Regions from separate parts of the Streptomyces sp. NPDC090442 genome, predicted to be linked through region 1. Evidence: riboswitches for the same ligand, from Rfam matches in the RefSeq annotation. Region 1 holds a riboswitch; each other region holds the start of a gene.
The links. A riboswitch is a leader RNA that binds a small molecule or an ion and turns the genes downstream of it on or off. The one in region 1 is predicted to bind cyclic di-AMP.

Region 1 (4,862 bases):
CGGCTTCGGCCTGCTGCGGCTGGCCGGTGCGCCCTCACTGGGCTGGCTGGACGTGAAGGCATCCGGTGGCGCGGAGGCTCCCGCCATCGAGGCCGCCGTCGACGAGGAGTTGGCCCGCTTCGCCGAAGAGGGGCCGACCCCGGAGGAGATGGAGCGGGCCCAGGCCCAACTGGAGCGCGAATGGCTGGACCGGCTCGCCACGGTCAGCGGCCGCGCCGACGAACTGTGCCGCTACGCCGTCCTGTTCGGCGACCCGCAGCTCGCGCTGTCCGCCGTCCAGCGTGTCCTGGACATCAGCCCGTTGGAGGTGCAGGCGGCCGCCAAGGCCCGGCTGCGCCCCGACAACCGCGCCGTGCTCGTCTACGAGCCCACCGCGCAGCCCGACGCCGCCGGCACCGAGGAAGAGGAGGCGGCCAAGTGACCGACGCCACCACCCCCGCAGACGCCCCCATGAGCGCCATGCAGTTCCACCCGCAGCCCAAGGGCGGCGCGCCCAAGCCGTGGGCCTTCCCGGCGCCCGAGCGCAGCCAGTTGGCCAACGGGCTGACCCTGCTGACCAGTCACCGTCCCGGGCAGCAGGTCGTCGCCGTGGAGGTCAACCTCGTCGCCCCGTTGGCGGCCGAGCCCGAGGGCCTCGACGGCGTCGCCACGATCATGTCCCGGGCCTTCTCCGAGGGCACCGACAAGCACACCGCGGAGGAGTTCGCCGCCGAACTGGAGCGCTGCGGCGCCACGTTGGACGCGCACGCCGACCACCCCGGTGTGCGGGTCTCCCTGGAGGTCCCGGCCTCCCGTCTGCCGCGCGCCCTCGGCCTGCTCGCCGACGCGCTGCGCGCCCCCGCCTTCCCGGACGACGAGGTCGAGCGGCTGGTCCGCAACCGCCTCGACGAGATCCCGCACGAGCTGGCCAACCCGGCCCGGCGCGCGGCGATGGCGCTGTCCAAGGAGCTGTTCCCGGCCACCTCCCGGATGTCCCGGCCCCGTCAGGGCACCGAGGAGTCCATCGCGCGGATCGACGCGGCCGCCGTGCGTGCCTTCTACGACGCGCACGTCCGGCCCGCCACCGGCACCGCCGTCATCGTCGGCGACTTCACCGGCGTCGACCTGGACGCGGCGCTGGCCGACACCCTGGGCGCCTGGACGGGCTCCACCGCGCAGCCGTCGAAGCCCTCGCCGGTCGTCGCCGACGACACCGGCCGCGTGGTGATCGTCGACCGCTCCGGTGCCGTTCAGACCCAGCTCCTCATCGGACGGGTCGGCGCCGACCGCCACGACCGGGTGTGGCCCGCCCAGGTGCTCGGCACGTACTGCCTGGGCGGCACCCTCACGTCCCGTCTGGACCGGGTGTTGCGCGAGGAGAAGGGCTACACCTACGGGGTGCGCGCCTTCGGCCAGGTCCTGCGCTCCTCCGCGCCGTCCTCCCCGGAGGGCGCCACCGGCGCCGCCCTGCTCGCCATCAGCGGGTCGGTGGACACCGCCTCCACCGGTCCGGCCCTCCAGGACCTGTGGACGGTGCTGCGCACCCTCGCGGCCGAGGGGCTGACCGACGCCGAGCGCGACGTCGCCGTGCAGAACCTCGTCGGCGTGGCCCCGCTCAAGTACGAGACCGCCGCCGCGGTCGCGGGGACCCTGGCCGACCAGGTGGAGCAGCAGCTCCCGGACGACTACCAGGCGCAGTTGTACGTCCGGCTCGCGGAGACCGGCACGGTCGAGGCGACCGCGGCGGTCGTCAACGCCTTCCCGGCGGACCGGCTGGTGACGGTCCTGGTGGGCGACGCGGCGCAGATCGCCGAGCCCGTCAAGGCGTTGGGCATCGGCGAGGTGACCGTCGTCAGCGGCTGACCTCAGCCGCGTGACGGCATGTCACTCGACGTCTCGTCACTTATCGACAAAGCGGCTCCCGTGGCAGCGACTTGCCACGGGAGCCGCTGTGCGTGTGCACCGTGTTCCCGCCCGCCCAACTGGTGCGCGTTGCTCCGCCGCCCCTACGGGCCCGGGCCCGCGGACGGGTGGCGTCGCCTGCCGGGTTGCCTCGGTTGCCCGATTCGAGTGTGGCGTGTCGCACAAAACTCCAGTTCTGTTTGCCGATTGAAAGTTGCCCCGTTTAGCGTCGGTCCGGCTGTTCGTCACAACTCCGCCACAACAGTGGCACCGAGCAGTCATCGCCGAGTCCCCGTACGGCGCGAGCCAGGGGAGCCGGGGACCCACATGTCCCCTGGGGTGAATCGGTCTCCTCTCCGGAGGAGCCCGTAGGAGACCTTCCTGCTCCGAACCCGTCAGCTAACCCGGTAGGCGAGAGGGAAGGAAAGGACCAGCCAGTACATGGCGTTCACCCGTGCCACCGGGAAGCACCGCCGTGCGAGCCGCACCGCTCGCACGACCCGCAACCTCGCCGGCATAGCCACCCTCGCGGCCTCCGGAGTCGTCGCTTCCGTGGCGTCGCCCGCGCTGGCCGCCACGGGCGAGCCGACCGCCCACGACACCGGCCTCCAGCACGCCGTCGAGCTCGGTGACGAACTCGCCGTCCGGATCGAGGCCCAGGCGGACACGCAGCAGGCGGCCGCCGAGGCCGCCGAGGCCAGGGCGAAGGCCGAGGTCGAGGCCAAGCGGCTGGCCGAGATGGCCAAGAAGAAGGCCGACGAGGAGCGTGCGGCCAAGCTGCGCGCCGCCCGCGAGGCCGAGCGCAAGCGCCTCAACACCTTCGTCGCTCCCGTGGCCGATTCCTACGTCTCCACCGCGTACAAGGCGTCCAGCGGTCTGTGGTCCTCGGGCAGCCACACCGGCATCGACTTCCACGCCGCCTACGGGACGCAGGTTCACGCCGTGGGTGCCGGCACCGTCGTCGAGGCCGGCTGGGGCGGCGCGTACGGCAACAACATCGTGATCCGGATGAACGACGGCACCTACACCCAGTACGGCCACCTCTCCTCGATCGGGGTGACGGTCGGGCAGTCCGTCACCCCGGGGCAGCAGATAGCCCTCTCGGGCAACACCGGAAACACCACCGGCCCGCACCTCCACTTCGAGGCCCGGACCGGCCCCGACTACGGCTCGGACATCGACCCGGTCGCCTACCTCCGCGCGCACGGCGTCAGCGTCTGACCTTCCCCGACCTCTCCGCCGCAGCACCGTCCCCCTGGAGCCCCGGCCCGCCACCTGGCGGGCCGGGGCTCCGCCGTTTCCGTAGGGCCGCCGCCGTCGGCCCACCTGCCAGGTTCCCGGCTCGCATCGTCCGAAAAGTGCCGATGAATTCACGACATTCCGCGGGAGAATCCGTCGGTGTCGAATAGGGTCGAGGAATGTCGCCGAGCGGCGACGTCTTTCGGGGATTACGGCGGAGGCACGGACGATGCGAAGCCACATTTCCGCGCACGCGGTGTGTACGGCGATTCGGGACGATATCGTCTCCGGTCTGCTCGCGCCGGGGAGCCGGCTGATCGAGGACATTCTCGCCGCGCGGTACGGCGTCTCCCGGGTGCCGGTGAGGGAAGCGCTGCGCACCCTCCAGTCCGAAGGTTTCGTCACCTCCCGCCACCACGCGGGCGCCTGCGTCGCCGAGCTCACCGAGCAGGAGGCCGCCGACCTCCTCGACATGCGAGCCCTCATGGAGCCGCTGGGCGCCGCCCGCGCCGCCGCCCGGCGTACCACCGCCCACCTGAAGGTGCTGCGCGGCCTGGTGCGGCTCGGCCGTGAACGGGCCCGCCACGGCCACCTCGCCGACCTGCGCCAGCTTGACGGTTGGTTCCATGAGACGCTCGCCCAGGCGGCCGGCAGCCCCAGCCTCACGGCGCTCCTCACCCAACTGCGACGCAAGATCGAGTGGACCTACGTCATCGAGCCGCCCACCCGAGTCACCGACGCGTGGGACGAACACGGCGCCGTTCTTGACGCCGTCGCCCGGGGGGACGCGGAACGCGCGCGCACCCTCATGGCGGCGCACATCGAGCGGTCGCTCCCGGTGTACCGACTGCGGCGCCACGCTTCCTCTGTGAGGGAGGCGAAACGACCCGTCAACACGGCGCGCGCCCGCGCTTAACAATCGCCCCGTATACAAAGGGGCAGGTGTCTGGGAACGCTGGCGCAGGGAGTGAAGGCGAGGCGGGGGTGCTCGGCGTGCGTTTCTGATGCCGCTCGCCCAAACGCTCCCCCCGGATGCGGAGAATGGGAATTCGGGATTAAAAGCGTCGACTGGATGTCGAGAATGAGGGCGGATGCCGGTGGGAGGTAACGCCGACCGGAATCGTTCCGGGGTAGCCGTACGGATTTCCGAGGATTCCGATTAGTCGATGCAGAATCCCCGATGTGCCTCCCCGCCCGAGGTTCAGTGCATCGCCCGACGCCCCGAGGAATGGCGAGCACCCGCCTCCACGCATTCGCGAACGGCCCCGCCGCGGCAGCCGGATGTGTGTACCGGTTGCCGCGGCGGGGCCGTGTCGGCTGGCGTCCGAAGTCCTGGGCGGGGTGCGTGGCCCCGCAGGTGCTCGGGGCTCAGACGGTCTCGGGGAGCTCCTCAAGGCCCTCGGCGACCAGCTTCGCCAGGCGGTCGAGCGCGGCCTCGGCACCCTCGGCCTCGGAGGCGAGCACGATCTCCTCGCCACCCTGGGCGCCCAGGCCCAGGACCGCCAGCATGGAGGCGGCGTTCACCGGGTTGCCGTCGGCCTTGGAGATCGTCATCGGGACACCGGAGGCGGTGGCCGCCCGGACGAAGATCGACGCGGGGCGGGCGTGCAGCCCCTCGGCCCAACCGACATTGACGCGGCGCTCAGCCATGGTGTTGCCCTTCAAAGTCGTGACTGTTGTCTAGACCATTCTCGCACGCTGCCGGGGGTGGTCCGGCAGCCCGTCGTCCTGGCTTCCCGTCG
Region 2 (4,862 bases), on a different contig from region 1:
GGGCCGGCCCGTAGGGCCGGCCCCTTGGCTGCGTCGTTCGGCCTGCTGCCGCTCTCAGGCCGACGCCTCCGTGAGGAGGGCGACCTCGGCGTCGGTGAGGGTGAGCTCGGTGACGGCCAGGAGGGCCGGGAGCTGGGTGACGTTGCGGGCGCTGGCGATGGGGGCCACGACGGTGGGCTGGGCGGCGAGCCAGGCGAGCGCGACGGTGGTCGGCTCGGTGCCGTGGGTCGCGGCGACGGTGTCGAGCGCGGTGAGGACGCGGCGGCCGCGGTCGGTCTCCAGATGCGCGGCGGCCGTCCCGGCGCGGGCGCTGTCCACGCTGGTGCCCGGGCGGTACTTGCCCGTCAGGAAGCCGGAGGCGAGCGCGAAGTACGGGACGGCGGCCAGGCCGTTGCGGGCGGCCACGTCGGCGAGTTCGCCCTCGTAGGTGTCGCGGGAGACCAGGTTGTAGTGCGGCTGGAGGGCCACGTAACGGGCCACGCCCTCGCGGGCGGAGAAGTCCAGCGACTCCTGGAGGCGCTGCGCGGAGATGTTGGACGCGGCGATCTCGCGGACCTTGCCGGCCTTGACGAGGTCGTCCAGGGCGGTGAGGAACTCGCCCACCTCGACGGACTCGTCGTCGAAGTGGGTGTAGTAGAGGTCGATGTGGTCCGTGCGGAGACGGGTCAGGGACTGCTCGACGCCGGCCTTGATGGTGGCCGCGGACAGGCCCTTGTACTCGGGGTGGGCGCCGACCTTGGTGGCGATCACGACCTGGTCGCGGTTGCCGCGGGCCGCGAGCCAGTTGCCGATGACGGTCTCGGACTCACCGCCCTTGTTGCCCGGCACCCAGGACGAGTACGTGTCGGCGGTGTCGACGAAGTTCCCACCGCCGGCCACGTAGGCGTCGAGTACGGCGAAGGACTCGGCCTCGTCAGCGGTCCAGCCGAAGACGTTGCCCCCGAGGCAGAGCCGGGAGACGGACAGCGAACCGAGCGGCTCGCGGTCGGGAACGGAGCTGTGGGCGTGTGTCGCGGTCATGCCCTGCTACAACGCGGGAGCGCGGGGAATTGTTCCTCGCGCCGCGGGAGTTGCGCCCCGCTCCGGGTGGGGAGTTGACGCCGTTGCCGGGCCCGGGAGGGCGCGTGGGTGGCCGCCCACGGGGTGTGGGCGGCCGGGGCGGGGCGTCAGACGGTGACCCCGTGGTCGCGCAGCCACGACACCGGGTCGACCGGGGCGCCGCCGTGCGGGCGGACCTCCAGGTGGAGGTGCGGGGTGGTGGCGTTGCCGGTGGCGCCGACGCGGCCGATCACCTCTCCCGTATGGACCCTGCCCGACGTCTTGACCATGGACGACAGGTGGCAGAACCAGAGCTCCGTGCCGTCGTCGAGCGTGACGACGATCCGGTAGCCGTACGCTCCGGCCCAGCCCGCCTGGGTGATGGTCCCGTCGTGAACCGCCTTGACCAGCGTGCCCGTTGGGGCCGCGAAGTCCTGCCCGGTGTGGTCCGCGGCCCAGCGGTCGCCGGCCTGCCCGAAGCCGGTGGCCAGGGTGTGCGAGGAAACCGGGGCGACGAAGTCCGGGGCGGGGCGGGCGGGTTGGTCGGCTTCCGGGGTGGCGGGCTTGGCGTCCGGGGCGGCCGGGGCCGCCGGTTCCTGAGAGGTCCGAGTGGCCTGGTGGGCCTCCGCGGTCTCGGCGGCTTGGGGAGCCTCCGTGGCCTGGGTGGTCTTCGCGTCCGCCTCCGGCGCCTGTGCGGCGGCCGGTGCCTCCTCCGACTCCGTCCCCGCCGTCTCCTCAGTCCCGGGCGTCTCCTCCGCCCCGGGCTTCTGCGGCGCCTCTGACGTCTGCGGCGCGCCCTCCGGGGGCGCGGCCGTTCCCGCGGCCTCCGGCCCCTCGGGGCCGCCCTGTTGGGCACCGGCTCGGGCGTCGGCCTGGGCGTCTGCCGGGCGGACGCCGCCCTGCTGGAGGATGCGGTTGCGCAGCGCCTCGGCCGCGCCCGCGCCCTGGGCGGCTTCCGCCGGGGCGCCGCCGGCCCGCGCGCCGTGAGCGGCGGAAGCGAAGGCGTCCGTGGCGGTGGTCGCGGCGGCGGCCACCGGGGCCTTCGGGGCGTCCACGGCGGCGTCCTCGGCCGTCCCACCGGGATCGGGCATCGAGATCGGCGCCGGCGGCCGGCCCTCGGCCGCGGCCACCCCGCTCGCTCCGACCGCCGCGATCACGCCGACGCCCAGGGCCGTACCGCCGCGCGCCAGACCGACGCTGCGCTGCCTGGCCACCCGGTGCTTGCCGCGCATCGAACGGAGGTCCTCGTCGTCGGCGCCGGCTCCGTCGAGATCCGCCTCATCGACGCCCCTCTCGTCACCCGTGCCCCACGCGCCCCCGGTACCGCCCCCTTGGAGACCGTGCACCGACTCACCACCGGCCAACCCGCCCTGGCCGACGTCCTCATGGGCCGGCCACTCGGGGGTCGGCCCCTGGTGGGGCATTCCCTGCTGGGGCATCGCCTCGTAGGCGGAAGAAGCAACGGAAGCAGCGGAAACGGTGGTAGCAGGGGAAGCGGGCGAAGCGGCGGCATCAACGAAATCGCCACCCCCACCCGGAACATCCACACCAACACCACCGGAGGCAACGTGCCCGGCGGGGCCGCCGAGGCCGAGGCCGAAGCCGATCGTGCCGCTGAAGTCGGCGGGGCCACCGAGGCCATAGCCGGATGGAGCGTGAGGGGCGGGCCTGTTGGACGCCACGGGGGCGCTCTCCTTTCCTTCCTTCTCGCCTACCGGGTTAGCTGACGGGTTCGGAGCAGGAAGGTCTCCTACGAACGCCTCCTGGCGGGAAGCGCCCGATTCACCCCAAGAGGGTGGTTCCCCGGTTCCCTCCGCTCAATTCCCAGCAATTCCAGGCGGATCCGACGGGCATCCACCAAACCGGTCGATCCGGGCGGCGCGACGCGGGTCGGGGACACGGTCGAGCAGGGCGGCGGCCGGCTCGTGCGGGACGGGTCGGGGTCGTTCTGGGCGTGCGGAAAAAGCGCGTACGGGATTCGGCGTCGGCGCACGGTGCCGCCACTTGCGACGGCTGGGACGACCGCGCTCCGTTATCGGACAGTAATAGAGACGACGACGGAAATCCAAGCGTTCCCATGAATCCACAAGGGTTCCGCCCGGCCTTCACAGCGACCCCGGCGGGAACGTTTCCCCTCAAGCCATCCCGAACCAGGGTGAGTTGGCGCCATCGCGCCAAACGATCTCGCGACGATTGTGCGCGACTTGTTATGCAGAGGGACGCCTCGCGGTCACGGAGGGTGAGGGCGATAACGTCGCCCCATGGTCGTCAACGTTGCGAACACCGGAAACGTCGTCAACACCCCGCGGGAAGTGGCGGAACGGTACCGGGAGTTCTCCTGGCAGCAGGCGCGCGGGCGGTCCGAGGCGCACGAGGAGCTGACCGCCCGGATCGGCCAGGACGACGAGTTCTGCGAACTGCTGGCGGGTTCGCTGCCGGCCGGCGCCAAGCAGCAGCCGAACCTCCTGCTCGCCGCGGTGCGCTATCTGGACGGCCCGCACGCGGAGTTGGGGCCGCGCGGCGCGGCGGCGTACGGGCGCTGGCGCGAGTGGACGATCCGGCACTGGGACGAGGTCCGCCAGGTGATCATGCGGCGCGCCACCCAGACCAACGAACCGGCCCGCTGTGCCGCACTGTTGCCGCTGCTGGCCCGTCTGCCGCAGCCCCTGGCCCTCCTGGAGGTCGGGACGTCGGCCGGACTGTGCCTGCACCCGGACCGGTACCGCTACCGCTACGTCCACGAGGGGCGCGACTCCGCGTACGGCGCCCCGGATTCCCCGGTCACGTTCACCTGCCGCACCAGCGGGCCGGCCCCGTTCGACGACGGCGACGCGGCAACGCCGCCCGGCGGGCTCCTCCCCGACATCGTCTGGCGCGGCGGCATCGACCTGAACCCGCTGGACCCGGCCGGGAACGCGGACGACCTCCGCTGGCTGCGGGCGCTTCTCTGGCCCGGCGACGAGGCCCGCAGCGCGCGCCTCACGGCCGCCGTCGAGGCGGTGCGGCCCGCGCCGCGCCCCGTGCTGGTCCGCGGCGACCTGGTCGACGAGTTGCCGGCACTGGCCGCCCGGGCGCCGGCAGGGGCGACGCTGGTGGTCTTCCACAGCTCGGTGCTGAACTACCTTCCGCCCGCCCGGCGCGAGGAGTTCGCGCACCGCGTGCGGACGCTGCTCGCCGAACGGGAGGGCGGCGGGCACTGGATCTCCCAGGAGCACCACAGCGTGCTGCCGTGGATCACCGCGCCGGAACACCGTTCCCTGCGGCCCGAGGACGGCATGCTGCTGACCCTCGCGGTGGACGAGCGCCCGGTCGCGCTCACGGACCCGCACGGCCAGAGCGTGCACTGGCTCCGATCCGCGCACCCGTAGGGGACGCCGGACCCTCCCAACGGCCTTACGGGGACGGCCCGCGCCCTACGTCCCCAAGGGGCGCTGGACCGCCAGCAGCGCCATGTCGTCCGCGGGCGCCTCGCCCGTGTACCGGGCGACGTCCTCGATCACCACGTCCAACAGGTCGTCGGGGCCCTCGAAGTGGCTGCCGCGCAACCGGGCGCAGGGGTCGTAGAACGCGCCGGCCCGGTTGCGGGCCTCGGTCACCCCGTCGGTGAACAGGAGCAGCATCCCCCCGGCCGGGAAGAAGACCACGTCCGAGCGGTCCGGAAAACCCGCCACGTCGGTCAGGCCCAGCGGCAACGCGGCGGCGGCCGGGGGCAGTTCCCGTAGGCCGCCGTCCGGGGTGAGCAGCAGAGGGGACGGGTGGCCTCGGTTGAGGACGCGCAGGACGGACTGGTCCCCGGCGGGGACCTCCGCCAGTACGGCCGTGGT
Region 3 (4,862 bases), on a different contig from region 1:
CGGGCCACCGCGGCCAACAAGAAGCTGGACAACCAGCTCGCCGGACTCAGCGCCAGCGCCCAGGACTTCCGCGAGCGGGCCAGCCGCACCCAGGAGCGGCTGGACCTCAAGGAGCGGCAGGCGCAGGAGCGCAAGCGCAAGGAGGCGGAGGCGGCCCGCAAGGAGGCGGAGCGCCCCAAGTTCGTGCTGCCGGTCACCCAGCGCGGGCTGAGCGCGCTCTTCGGCCAGGCCGGGGTCAACTGGATGTCGGTGCACACCGGCATCGACTTCCCGGTCGGCTACGGCACCCCCGTCATGGCGGCCACCGACGGCACCATGCACACCCAGTGGAACTCCGCCTACGGCAACATGGCGATCCTGACCGCGCCGGACGGCACCGAGACCTGGTACTGCCACCTCAGCAGCACCAAGGTCCGCTCCGGGACGGTCAAGGCCGGCGACACCATCGCCTACTCCGGCAGCTCCGGGAACTCCACCGGACCGCACCTGCACTTCGAGGTCCGGCCGGCCGGCGGCGCGGCCGTCGACCCGCTCCCGTGGCTGCGCACCCACGGCCTCAACCCGAACTGAACGGCCGGAAGCCATCGGACACTTGAGGGGCCCGCCGCACACCGCGGCAGGCCCCTCACACGTCTCCCGGCCAGCCGACCCGCCGGCGGCTAGAGCTTCTCCACCGGTGCGTAGCGCAGCAGCAGCCGCTTGGGCTTCTCGCCGCCGAAGTCGATGGTCGCCTCGGCGTTGTCCCCGCTGCCCTTGACGCCGACGACGGTGCCGAGCCCGAAGCTGTCGTGGGTGACGCGGTCGCCGACGGCCAGCGAGACCACCGGGCGGTCCTTGGTCCGCCGGGTGGCGAAGCCGCTCGGCCCCTTGGCGCGCGTCGAGGAGAGCGAGGCGCCGATGCCGCCCCCGCCGAGTCCCCCGCCCGAGGAACTGCCCGACGACAGGCCGCCCATGGACGCGGACGGCGTGGCGGAGCCGGTGCGCCGCCAGTCCAGGAAGGTGTCCGGGACCTCCTCCAGGAAGCGCGAGGGCGGGTTGTACGACGGCTGGCCCCAGGCACTGCGCATCGTGGCGCGGGTGACGTAGAGCCGCTCGCGGGCGCGGGTGATGCCGACGTAGGCGAGCCGGCGCTCCTCCTCCAGCTCCTTGGTCTGGCCGAGCGCCCGCATGTGCGGGAAGACGCCGTCCTCCAGGCCGGTCAGGAAGACCACCGGGAACTCCAGGCCCTTGGCGGTGTGCAGGGTCATCAGCGTGATGACGCCGGGGTCCTCGGCGCCCTCCGCGCCTTCGGCGGATTCCGCGGGCGCGTCGGGGATCTGGTCGGAGTCGGCGACCAGGGCGACCCGCTCCAGGAACTCGGCGAGCGTCCCGGGGCCGGGAGCGGCGGCCTCCGCCTCCTCGGCCTCCTGGGTCTCGTCGTCCTCTTGGGCCTCGCCGTGGTCCTGCTCGAACTCCAGGGCCACGGAGGCGAGTTCCTGGAGGTTCTCGACGCGGGTCTCGTCCTGGGGGTCGGTGGACGACTGGAGTTCGGCGAGGTAGCCGGTGCGCTCCAGGACCGCCTCCAGGATCGTGGCGGGGCCGGCCCCGGACTCCACGACGGTGCGCAACTCCTCCATCAGGACGTTGAACCGCTTGACGGCGTTGGCGGAGCGGGCGGCCATGCCGTACGCCTCGTCGACCCGGCGCAGCGCCTGCGGGAAGGTGATCTTCTCGCGCTGGGCGAGGGCCTCGATCATCGCCTCGGCGCGGTCGCCGATGCCGCGCTTGGGGACGTTGAGGATCCGGCGCAGCGGGACGGCGTCCTCGGGGTTGGCGAGCACCCGGAGGTAGGCGAGGATGTCGCGGACCTCCTTGCGCTCGTAGAAGCGCACGCCGCCGACGACCTTGTAGGGCAGCCCGACCCGGATGAAGATCTCTTCGAAGACGCGGGACTGGGCGTTGGTGCGGTAGAAGATCGCGACGTCGCCGGCCTTGGCGTCGCCGGCGTCGGTGAGCCGGTCGATCTCGTCGGCGACGAACTGGGCCTCGTCGTGCTCGGTGTCGGCGACATAGCCGGTGATCTTGGCGCCGGCGCCGGCGTCCGTCCAGAGGTTCTTGGGGCGGCGGTTCTCGTTGCGCTCGATGACGGCATTGGCGGCCGAGAGGATCGTCTGCGAGGAGCGGTAGTTCTGCTCCAGCAGGATCGTGGTGGCGTTCGGATAGTCCTCCTCGAACTGGAGGATGTTGCGGATCGTGGCGCCGCGGAAGGCGTAGATGGACTGGTCGGCGTCGCCGACCACGCACAGCTCGGCGGCGGGGATCTCGACCGTGCCCGGGCCCACCAGCTCGCGGACGAGGGTGTACTGGGCGTGGTTGGTGTCCTGGTACTCGTCGACGAGGACGTGGCGGAAGCGGCGGCGGTAGTGCTCGGCGACGTCGGGGAACGCCTGGAGCAGGTGGACCGTCGTCATGATGATGTCGTCGAAGTCCAGGGCGTTGGCCTCGCGCAGCCGCGCCTGGTACATCGCGTACGCCTGGGCCAGGGTCTTCTCGAACCCGTCGGCCGCCGTCCCGGCGAAGGTCTCCTCGTCGATGAGCTCGTTCTTGAGGTTGGAGATCTTGGCGCTGAAGGACTTGGGCGGGAAGCGCTTGGGGTCCAGGTCCAGATCGCGGCAGACCAGGGCCATCAGGCGCTTGGAGTCGGCCGCGTCGTAGATCGAGAAGGACGACGTGAAGCCGAGCCGCTTGGACTCCCGGCGCAGTATCCGCACGCAGGCGCTGTGGAAGGTGGAGACCCACATGGCGTTGGCCCGCGGACCGACCAGGTCCTCGACGCGCTCCTTCATCTCGCCCGCGGCCTTGTTGGTGAAGGTGATCGCGAGGATCTGGCCGGGGTGGACGTGGCGCTCGGCGAGCAGGTGGGCGATGCGGTGGGTGAGCACCCGGGTCTTGCCGGAGCCGGCGCCGGCGACGATCAGCAGCGGGCTGCCGCTGTGCACCACGGCGGCCTTCTGCTGGTCGTTGAGGCCCTCCAGGAGCGCCGCCGGGTCGATGGCCGGGCGGGCGGCACCGTCGCGGTAGTACGGCTGCCGGGGCGCGGGCGCGTCGAACTTCCCGCCGAAGAGGTCGGCGGGCATCTCGTCCGGGACCGGGCCGTGCTCGTCCTCGGGCGGCGGCGGGGGTTCCTCGTCCGGGGGGCCGAGGTCCGCCAGGAAGCTGTCGTCAAAGAGGCTGCTCATCGCCCACCGAGTCTAGGCCGCCGCACTGACAACCGGTCCCGAAGCGGCGGATTGCCCGGTACCGCCTTGGTCGGGGCGTCATCTGCGCGGCCGGGGACGCCTCGTGGGCCCTCCGCGTTCAGGTCACGAAAAGGTTTCGGGCATATCGAACACCTGCCTTCACAGGAGCCACACGAGTTGGCTACGGTCTCGCTCAAGGCAGCCCGCCGTCCCCGCGGACGACAGCGTCCGCACGGGCCGCCTCCGCCGAGTCCGGCCTGCCGCGAAGGCAATCCGGAGCCGGGGACCCACAAGCAACACCGGGGTGAATCGACCGGGGCGGCCGTCGCCAGGCGGACGCACCGGCCGTAGGGCAAGCCTTCCGTCAGCAGACCGCCCGAACCCGACAGCTAACCCGGTAGGCGGTCCACGGAAGGAGTCGCCGGCCTTGGCGTCCCATCGCAAGCCGCGCACCCCCATACTTGCCACGCCCGGCGGCCGTCGTACGGCCACCGGGCTGACCACGGCCGCACTGGCCTCGGTCACCCTGCTCTCGCAGACCGCGAACGCCGCCCCGAAGGCGCCCCAGCCGACCGTCGAAGAGGTCAAGCAGCAGGTCGACGACCTGTACCAGCAGGCCGAGGTCGCCACCCAGAAGTACAACGCCGCCAAGGAGAAGGCCGACAGCGGGCAGCGCACGGTGAACCGCCTGATCGACGAGGCGGCCCGGCGCGCGGAGCAGATGAACGAGTCCCGGCGGCGGCTGGGTTCGTTCGCGTCGGCGCAGTACCAGAGCGGCGGGATCAACCCGACCGCCCAACTGATGCTCGCCAAGGACCCGCAGCAGTTCGTCGACCGCAACCACCTGATGCAGCAACTGACCGGCCGGCAGAAGCAGGTGGTCACCGACTACCAGGAGCAGGCCGCGGCGGCCACCCGCCAACGGGCCGAGGCCACGCAGAGCCTCACGGACCTCCAGCACGCGCAGACGTCCCTGAAGGAGACCAAGCGCAACGTCCAGGCCAAGCTGGCCGAGGCGCGGCAACTGCTCTCCCGGCTGACCGCGCAGGAGAAGGCGCGGCTGGCCGAACTGGAGCGCCAGAAGGAGGCCGCGGCCGAGCGCAAGGCCGAGGAGCAGGCCCGCAAGGAGGCCGAGAAGCGGCGGCAGCATCCCGGCGGCTCCGACCAGAACACCGGCGGCGGCACCTCGTCCGGCGGCGGCGCCTCGGACGGCGGCTCGTCCAGCACCAAGGCCCAGAAGGCACTCGCCTTCGCCCGCTCCCAGATGGGCAAGCCCTACGTCTGGGGCGCCACCGGGCCCAACTCCTACGACTGCTCGGGCCTGACGCAGGCCGCGTGGAAGGCGGCCGGGGTCGATCTGCCGCGCACGACCTGGGACCAGGTCAAGACCGGCACCCGGGTCTCCACCGACAACCTGCAACCCGGTGACCTGGTGTTCTTCTACAACGACATCAGCCACGTCGGGATGTACATCGGCGACGGCAAGATGATCCACGCCCCGCACCCGGGGGCCAACGTCCGGGTCGAGTCGATCTACTACATGCCGATCTACGGGAGCGTCCGGCCCGGTTAACCGGCACACGGGCGCGCGCCGCGCCCCACTGAACCACCCCCCACACGCCACCGCGCGGCCATCCGCCGGCT
Region 4 (4,862 bases), on a different contig from region 1:
CCTAACGGCCCCGGACGCATCCGCTTGCCCGTGGCCCGCTCCGTGGGACGAAAAAACCCAACAAGCAGGCCGAACTCCCAGTTCACGGGAGGTTTCCGGGCGTTGTTCGCTATGCGGGTAACGCCGCGCCGGGCCGTCTGACGGCACCGGGAACGGCGCGCGTCAGCGGGGGGCTCGGGCGCGGCGCGGCACGGCGCAGGGGCGCCTGGACGTAAGAAGCCCCGCCGCGGCGCGCTCGGGGGGACGCGCCGGGGCGGGGCAGCTTTCGCGGGCGGCTCAGATGCTGAGCTTCTGGCCCGGGAAGATCAGGTTGGGGTTGCCGCCGACGACGGACTTGTTGGCGGCGTAGAGCGCCTTCCAGTTGGTGCCGTGCGCCTTGGCGATCTTGGCGAGGGTGTCGCCCGACTTCACGGTGTAGGTGTCACCGGAGCGGTGCGACTGCTGCGGGGCCGGCTGGGTCTTCTCGACCTTCTCGCGGACCGGGGCGGACTTCTTCTTGGTGGTGCCCTCGGTCTGCTTGCGGGTCTCGGAGGTGCCCTGGCTCTTCTTGACCGTGGCGCCACCGGAGGTGTCGACGTTGGCGGCCGGGCCACCGGCGGTCAGGTTGCCGGCGCCGGCGCAGGACCAGGCACCCGGGCCCTGGATGGCGAGCAGCTTCTCGGCGACGGCGATCTGCTGGGCCTTGGTGGCCAGGTCGGCGCGGGCCGCGTACTGGGTGCCACCGGCGGCGGCCCAGCTGGAGTTGGAGAACTGCAGGCCACCGTAGTAGCCGTTACCGGTGTTGATCGACCAGTTGCCACCGGACTCGCACTGGGCGACCTTGTCCCAGGTGGCGACCGAAGCGGCGGAAGCGGAGGTGGCGCCCATCAGCGGGACGGCGACGGCGGCGCCGGCGACACCGGCCAGGGTGGCGACGCGGACGGCCTTGGAGCTGCGGCGGTGCTTGCCCTTGTTGATCAGCATCGTGCGTTCGTTTCCTCACCGACGCCTACGAGGTGAGCTGTCGGGTTCGGGCCGTGTGAGCTGCCCGGCCGCGTGTGCTGCACACACGGCTTCACCCCAAGCCGGTTGACCCGCTTTCACGGGTGGGGCCGGCACTTACCTTGGGTCCCCCGCTCCTGCCTTCGGCGCTTGCGCGTCGTCGTCCTCCGACCGCCGGCAGGATTCGGCGAGCGATCGAAGGGCCCGCTTTGGCGAGCGGTCCTGACCGTAAGCAAATCCCTGTTGGTGTTCAAACCCCATCTTCTGAACCAAGTTGACCGTTTTTGATCATCAGGGGGGACATTTCCGCAGGTGGACCCCGGTATCGAAACGGGGGACGGGACCCGGCCCATCCCTCGCAACGAGAGCCATATCTCACTTTTACGAAACCGCCCCGAACCGGCGGTAACTACCCCTGCGCCCGCCCGAGATCGAGCAGTTGACCAGGAAGGATGAGGTCCGCGTCGGAGCCGATGACGTCACGGTTGCGGTCGTAGAGCGCGGGCCAGCCGCCCGGCAGGTCGTGGCGCTCGGCGATGACTGACAGGTTGTCACCTGGGCGTACGCGGTAGTCGCCGGCGCCCGCCGGGGGCGTGCGGTGCGCCGCCCCGCCGCGCGAGGCGTGCCGGCCGCTGCCACCGTCCCGCTCGTCACCGGAGCCCGCACCGTCGCCCGGCGCACCGCGGTGCTTGCCAGCGGCGGGCGGCGTACCGGGGTCGACGGAGCCGGACGGACCGGCCGGGTCGTCCGGCGACGCGGACGGGGGCGAGGACGGGACCCCGGGGGCGGACGGGGTCGCGTCCGACGGGTCGGTGGAGGGCCGCCCGGACGGCGAGCCCGACGGCTCCTCGGTCGGCTTCTCGGACGGCTTCCCGGAAGCGGAGGGGGACGGAGTGGCCGACGGCGATCCGGACGGCGACGCGGAGTCCGTGGGGCTTGTGGGGTTCTCGGTGCCTGTGGCGCCCGTGGGGTCCGTCGGGTCCTGGCTCGCCGAAGGGGCGCCCGGGGTATCGGAGTCGGAGTCCGACCCGGGGTCGGCGTCACTGCCGGACGGGGTGGGCGTCGCGGTGCCCGGCCCCGCGTGGCCCGACCTCCCCGTCGCGCCGGACGGGTCGCCGGCGGCCGGGTCGTCGGCCGAGGGGTCGTGCGTGGGGCGCGGGGTGGGCCGGCTGGTGCTGCCCGGATCGACGCCCGGCTTGCGGCCGCCCTTCGTCAGCCCGGCGTCCACCGCGCAGCTCGGGAAGGCGTCCGGGCCGCGGTCGTCGAGGATCGCCTGGGCCACGGCTATCTGCTGGGCCCGGCTGGCCATGTCGGGGCGGGAGGCGTAGGCGGTGCCGCCGTAGTGGTCCCACATCTCCTGGGTGAGCTGGAGGCCGCCGTAGAAGCCGTTGCCGGTGGCGGAGCTCCACATTCCGCCGCTCTCGCACTGGGCGACGCGGTCCCAGGTCGCCGTGTCGGCGGCCTGCGCGCCGCCGGCGCTGAGCAGCGGCAGGGCCAGTCCCGCGCCGGTCACTCCTGCCGTGACAAAGATGGCCGGTGCTTGTCGGGGGCGACGATGCCGGCCGTTCCCGGAACGCATGCGGTTGCCTTTCGCGCGGCGGTTGAGTTGTCGGATCGCGGCCGGGAGGGGTCGCCGTGCCGGCGGCCCGCGACCGACCTCGATCGCCGGACGAAAGGTAGCCGGGGTTACGGGCAGTCACAAGCCGGTGTAGCGGAGATCACGTAATGGTCACGTGACTGACGGATCGTCAATTATGCGACCGTGCCTGGTCGGGACGGTTCCGGCGACGCCTCCGGCGCGCGCTCCGGCGTGAACTCCACCGGCAGGGTGCGCAGTCCGCGCATGATGAGTCCGCCGCGCCACCGCAAATCGTCCGGTTCCGCCGCAAGTCGGAGGTCCGGCAGACGGGTCAGCAGGGTGGCGAGGGCGGTCTGCCCTTCGAGCCGGGCGAGCGGTGCGCCGAGGCAGTAGTGGATGCCGTGCCCGTAGCCGAGATGAGGATTGTCACGCCGCGTGAGGTCGAGCACGTCCGGCTCGTCGAAGCGGGCCGGGTCACGGTCGGCGGCGGCCAGCACCACCAGCACCGGGTCCCCCTCGGCGATCCGCTGCCCGCCCAGCGTCAACTCCCGGGTCGCGTACCGCCAGGTCGCCAGCTCCACCGGCCCGTCGTAGCGCAGCAGTTCCTCGACGGCGGTGCCGAGCAGCTCGATGTCGCCGGCCGCGATCGACTTCTGGAGCAGCTCCCGCTGGGCGGGGTGGCGGAGCAGCGCGTAGGTGCCGTTGCCGATGAGGTTGACCGTGGTCTCGAAGCCGGCGAAGAGCAGCACGAAGCACATCGCGGCGGCCTCGTTCTCGGTGAGGTGCTCGCCGTGGTCGGAGGCCCGGATCAGGCCGGAGATCAGGTCGTCGCCGAGGTCGGCCCGCTTGCGGTGGATCAACTCGGCCAGATACGCCCGCATCTTCTTCACGGAACGGGCGACGCCGCCACGCGGGCCCCCGCCGTGCCGGATCATCATGCCCGCCCAGTCGCGGAAGTCGTCCTGGTCCTCGGGCGGGACGCCGAGCAGGTCGCAGATCGCGTAGATCGGCAGCGGGAAGGCGAACTCGTGGATGAGGTCGGCGCTGCCGCGCCGCGCGAAGCCGTCGATCAGCTGGTCGGTCAGCTCCTGTATGCGCGGCGCGAACGCGGCGACCCGGCGCGGGGTGAACGCCTTGGAGACCAGGCGGCGCAGCCGGGTGTGGTCTGGGGGGTCGATGTTCAACAGGTGCGTCATGAGGTTGGCGCCACGCTCGCCCGGAATGCCCGTCTTGCCCTTTCCGTGCGCGGACTCGGAGTGGTGCACCGGGTTCTTCGACAGCCGCGCGTCGGCGAGCGCCTGCCGGGCGTCCGGGTACCGGGTGACCAGCCACGCCTCGACGCCGCTGGGCAACCGGGTCCGGTGCACCGGCGCGTGCTCGCGCAGCCAGGCGTACGCCGGGTACGGGTCCGCGGCGAACTGCCAGGAGAAGAGCGCGGGGGTCGGGCCGGCGGCGCCGGCGGTCACGGGGCAGCCAGCGGGGGCGGACGCTCCGGTGGGGACGGATGTTCCGGTTGGGGCGGACGCTCCGGTGGATCCGGGCGATCTCGTCGATCCGGTGGAAGGGCGGCCGGTCTCCGGGCCGGCGGCAGGGCCGGTCTCCGGGCGTTTCTCGGACCCGGTCTCCGTGCGGGCGTCGGTTCCGCTCTCCGGGCAGGCGTCGGGCTCGTGGTGCACACCTCGACCGTAACCGGTGCCGCACCCACCCCACGCGCCCGCGCACACCACCCCGCCCCTCCCCCTTCTCTCCGCAGGCGCCCCTACCCCGTCTGAACCCCCAGCCCCGCCAGAAACGCCGCCGCGGCCGGCGACGTCCCCAGCCCGCTCCACACCACCCGCTCGGTCCGCTCCGGCGCCGGCCGCACCCGGACCGTCCGCAGCCCGCCGAGCCGGCGGGCGAACGCCTCCGGCACCATCCCGATCCCCAGCCCGGCCCGCACCAGCTCCGCCATGAACTCCACCGTCGTCACCTCGAACGGCACCTCCGTCGTCAGCCCCGCCGCCCGGAACGCCTCGTCCCGCTGGCGGCGGGCCGCCGACCCCGCCGTCCAGTCCACGAACGTCTCCCGGGCCACCCGCGCCAGCGTCGTCCACTCCCGCCCTGCCAGCGGATGCTCCGGCGGCACCACCACGACCAACTCCCCGCGCGCCAGCACCTTCTCCCGCACACCGACCGTCCGCGCCCCGGGCGTCAGCCCCACGAACGCCACGTCCAAGGTGCCCTCCCGCACCGCGTCCAGCAGCGGATCGCTCATCTCCGTCCGAAGGCTGATCCGCACCTCCGGGTACCGGGCGCGGAACTC

Region 2: another riboswitch for cyclic di-AMP. It lies ahead of ACIQU6_RS24495 (peptidoglycan DD-metalloendopeptidase family protein); the one in region 1 lies ahead of ACIQU6_RS26250 (M23 family metallopeptidase).
Region 3: another riboswitch for cyclic di-AMP. It lies ahead of ACIQU6_RS21270 (NlpC/P60 family protein); the one in region 1 lies ahead of ACIQU6_RS26250 (M23 family metallopeptidase).
Region 4: another riboswitch for cyclic di-AMP. It lies ahead of ACIQU6_RS14470 (transglycosylase family protein); the one in region 1 lies ahead of ACIQU6_RS26250 (M23 family metallopeptidase).

Annotation. Positions count from the first base shown of each region.
Region 1 covers NZ_JBIVXW010000040.1:3,154-8,015, reverse strand. Annotated here, with positions in the region: gene ACIQU6_RS26260 (M16 family metallopeptidase) at 1-421, shown strand, start outside; gene ACIQU6_RS26255 (M16 family metallopeptidase) at 451-1,842, shown strand; cyclic di-AMP (ydaO/yuaA leader) riboswitch at 2,154-2,310, shown strand; gene ACIQU6_RS26250 (M23 family metallopeptidase) at 2,323-3,102, shown strand; gene ACIQU6_RS26245 (GntR family transcriptional regulator) at 3,350-4,036, shown strand; gene ACIQU6_RS26240 (HPr family phosphocarrier protein) at 4,489-4,770, opposite strand.
Region 2 covers NZ_JBIVXW010000035.1:80,882-85,743, reverse strand. Annotated here, with positions in the region: gene ACIQU6_RS24500 (aldo/keto reductase) at 55-1,020, opposite strand; gene ACIQU6_RS24495 (peptidoglycan DD-metalloendopeptidase family protein) at 1,167-2,477, opposite strand; cyclic di-AMP (ydaO/yuaA leader) riboswitch at 2,732-2,888, opposite strand; gene ACIQU6_RS24490 (DUF2332 domain-containing protein) at 3,300-4,406, shown strand; gene ACIQU6_RS24485 (PP2C family protein-serine/threonine phosphatase) at 4,452-4,862, opposite strand, start outside.
Region 3 covers NZ_JBIVXW010000029.1:55,340-60,201, reverse strand. Annotated here, with positions in the region: gene ACIQU6_RS21280 (peptidoglycan DD-metalloendopeptidase family protein) at 1-570, shown strand, start outside; gene pcrA (DNA helicase PcrA) at 660-3,218, opposite strand; cyclic di-AMP (ydaO/yuaA leader) riboswitch at 3,453-3,638, shown strand; gene ACIQU6_RS21270 (NlpC/P60 family protein) at 3,646-4,791, shown strand.
Region 4 covers NZ_JBIVXW010000017.1:12,410-17,271, forward strand. Annotated here, with positions in the region: gene ACIQU6_RS14470 (transglycosylase family protein) at 277-963, opposite strand; cyclic di-AMP (ydaO/yuaA leader) riboswitch at 971-1,140, opposite strand; gene ACIQU6_RS14475 (transglycosylase family protein) at 1,391-2,494, opposite strand; gene ACIQU6_RS14480 (cytochrome P450) at 2,734-4,026, opposite strand; gene ACIQU6_RS14485 (LysR family transcriptional regulator) at 4,320-4,862, opposite strand, start outside.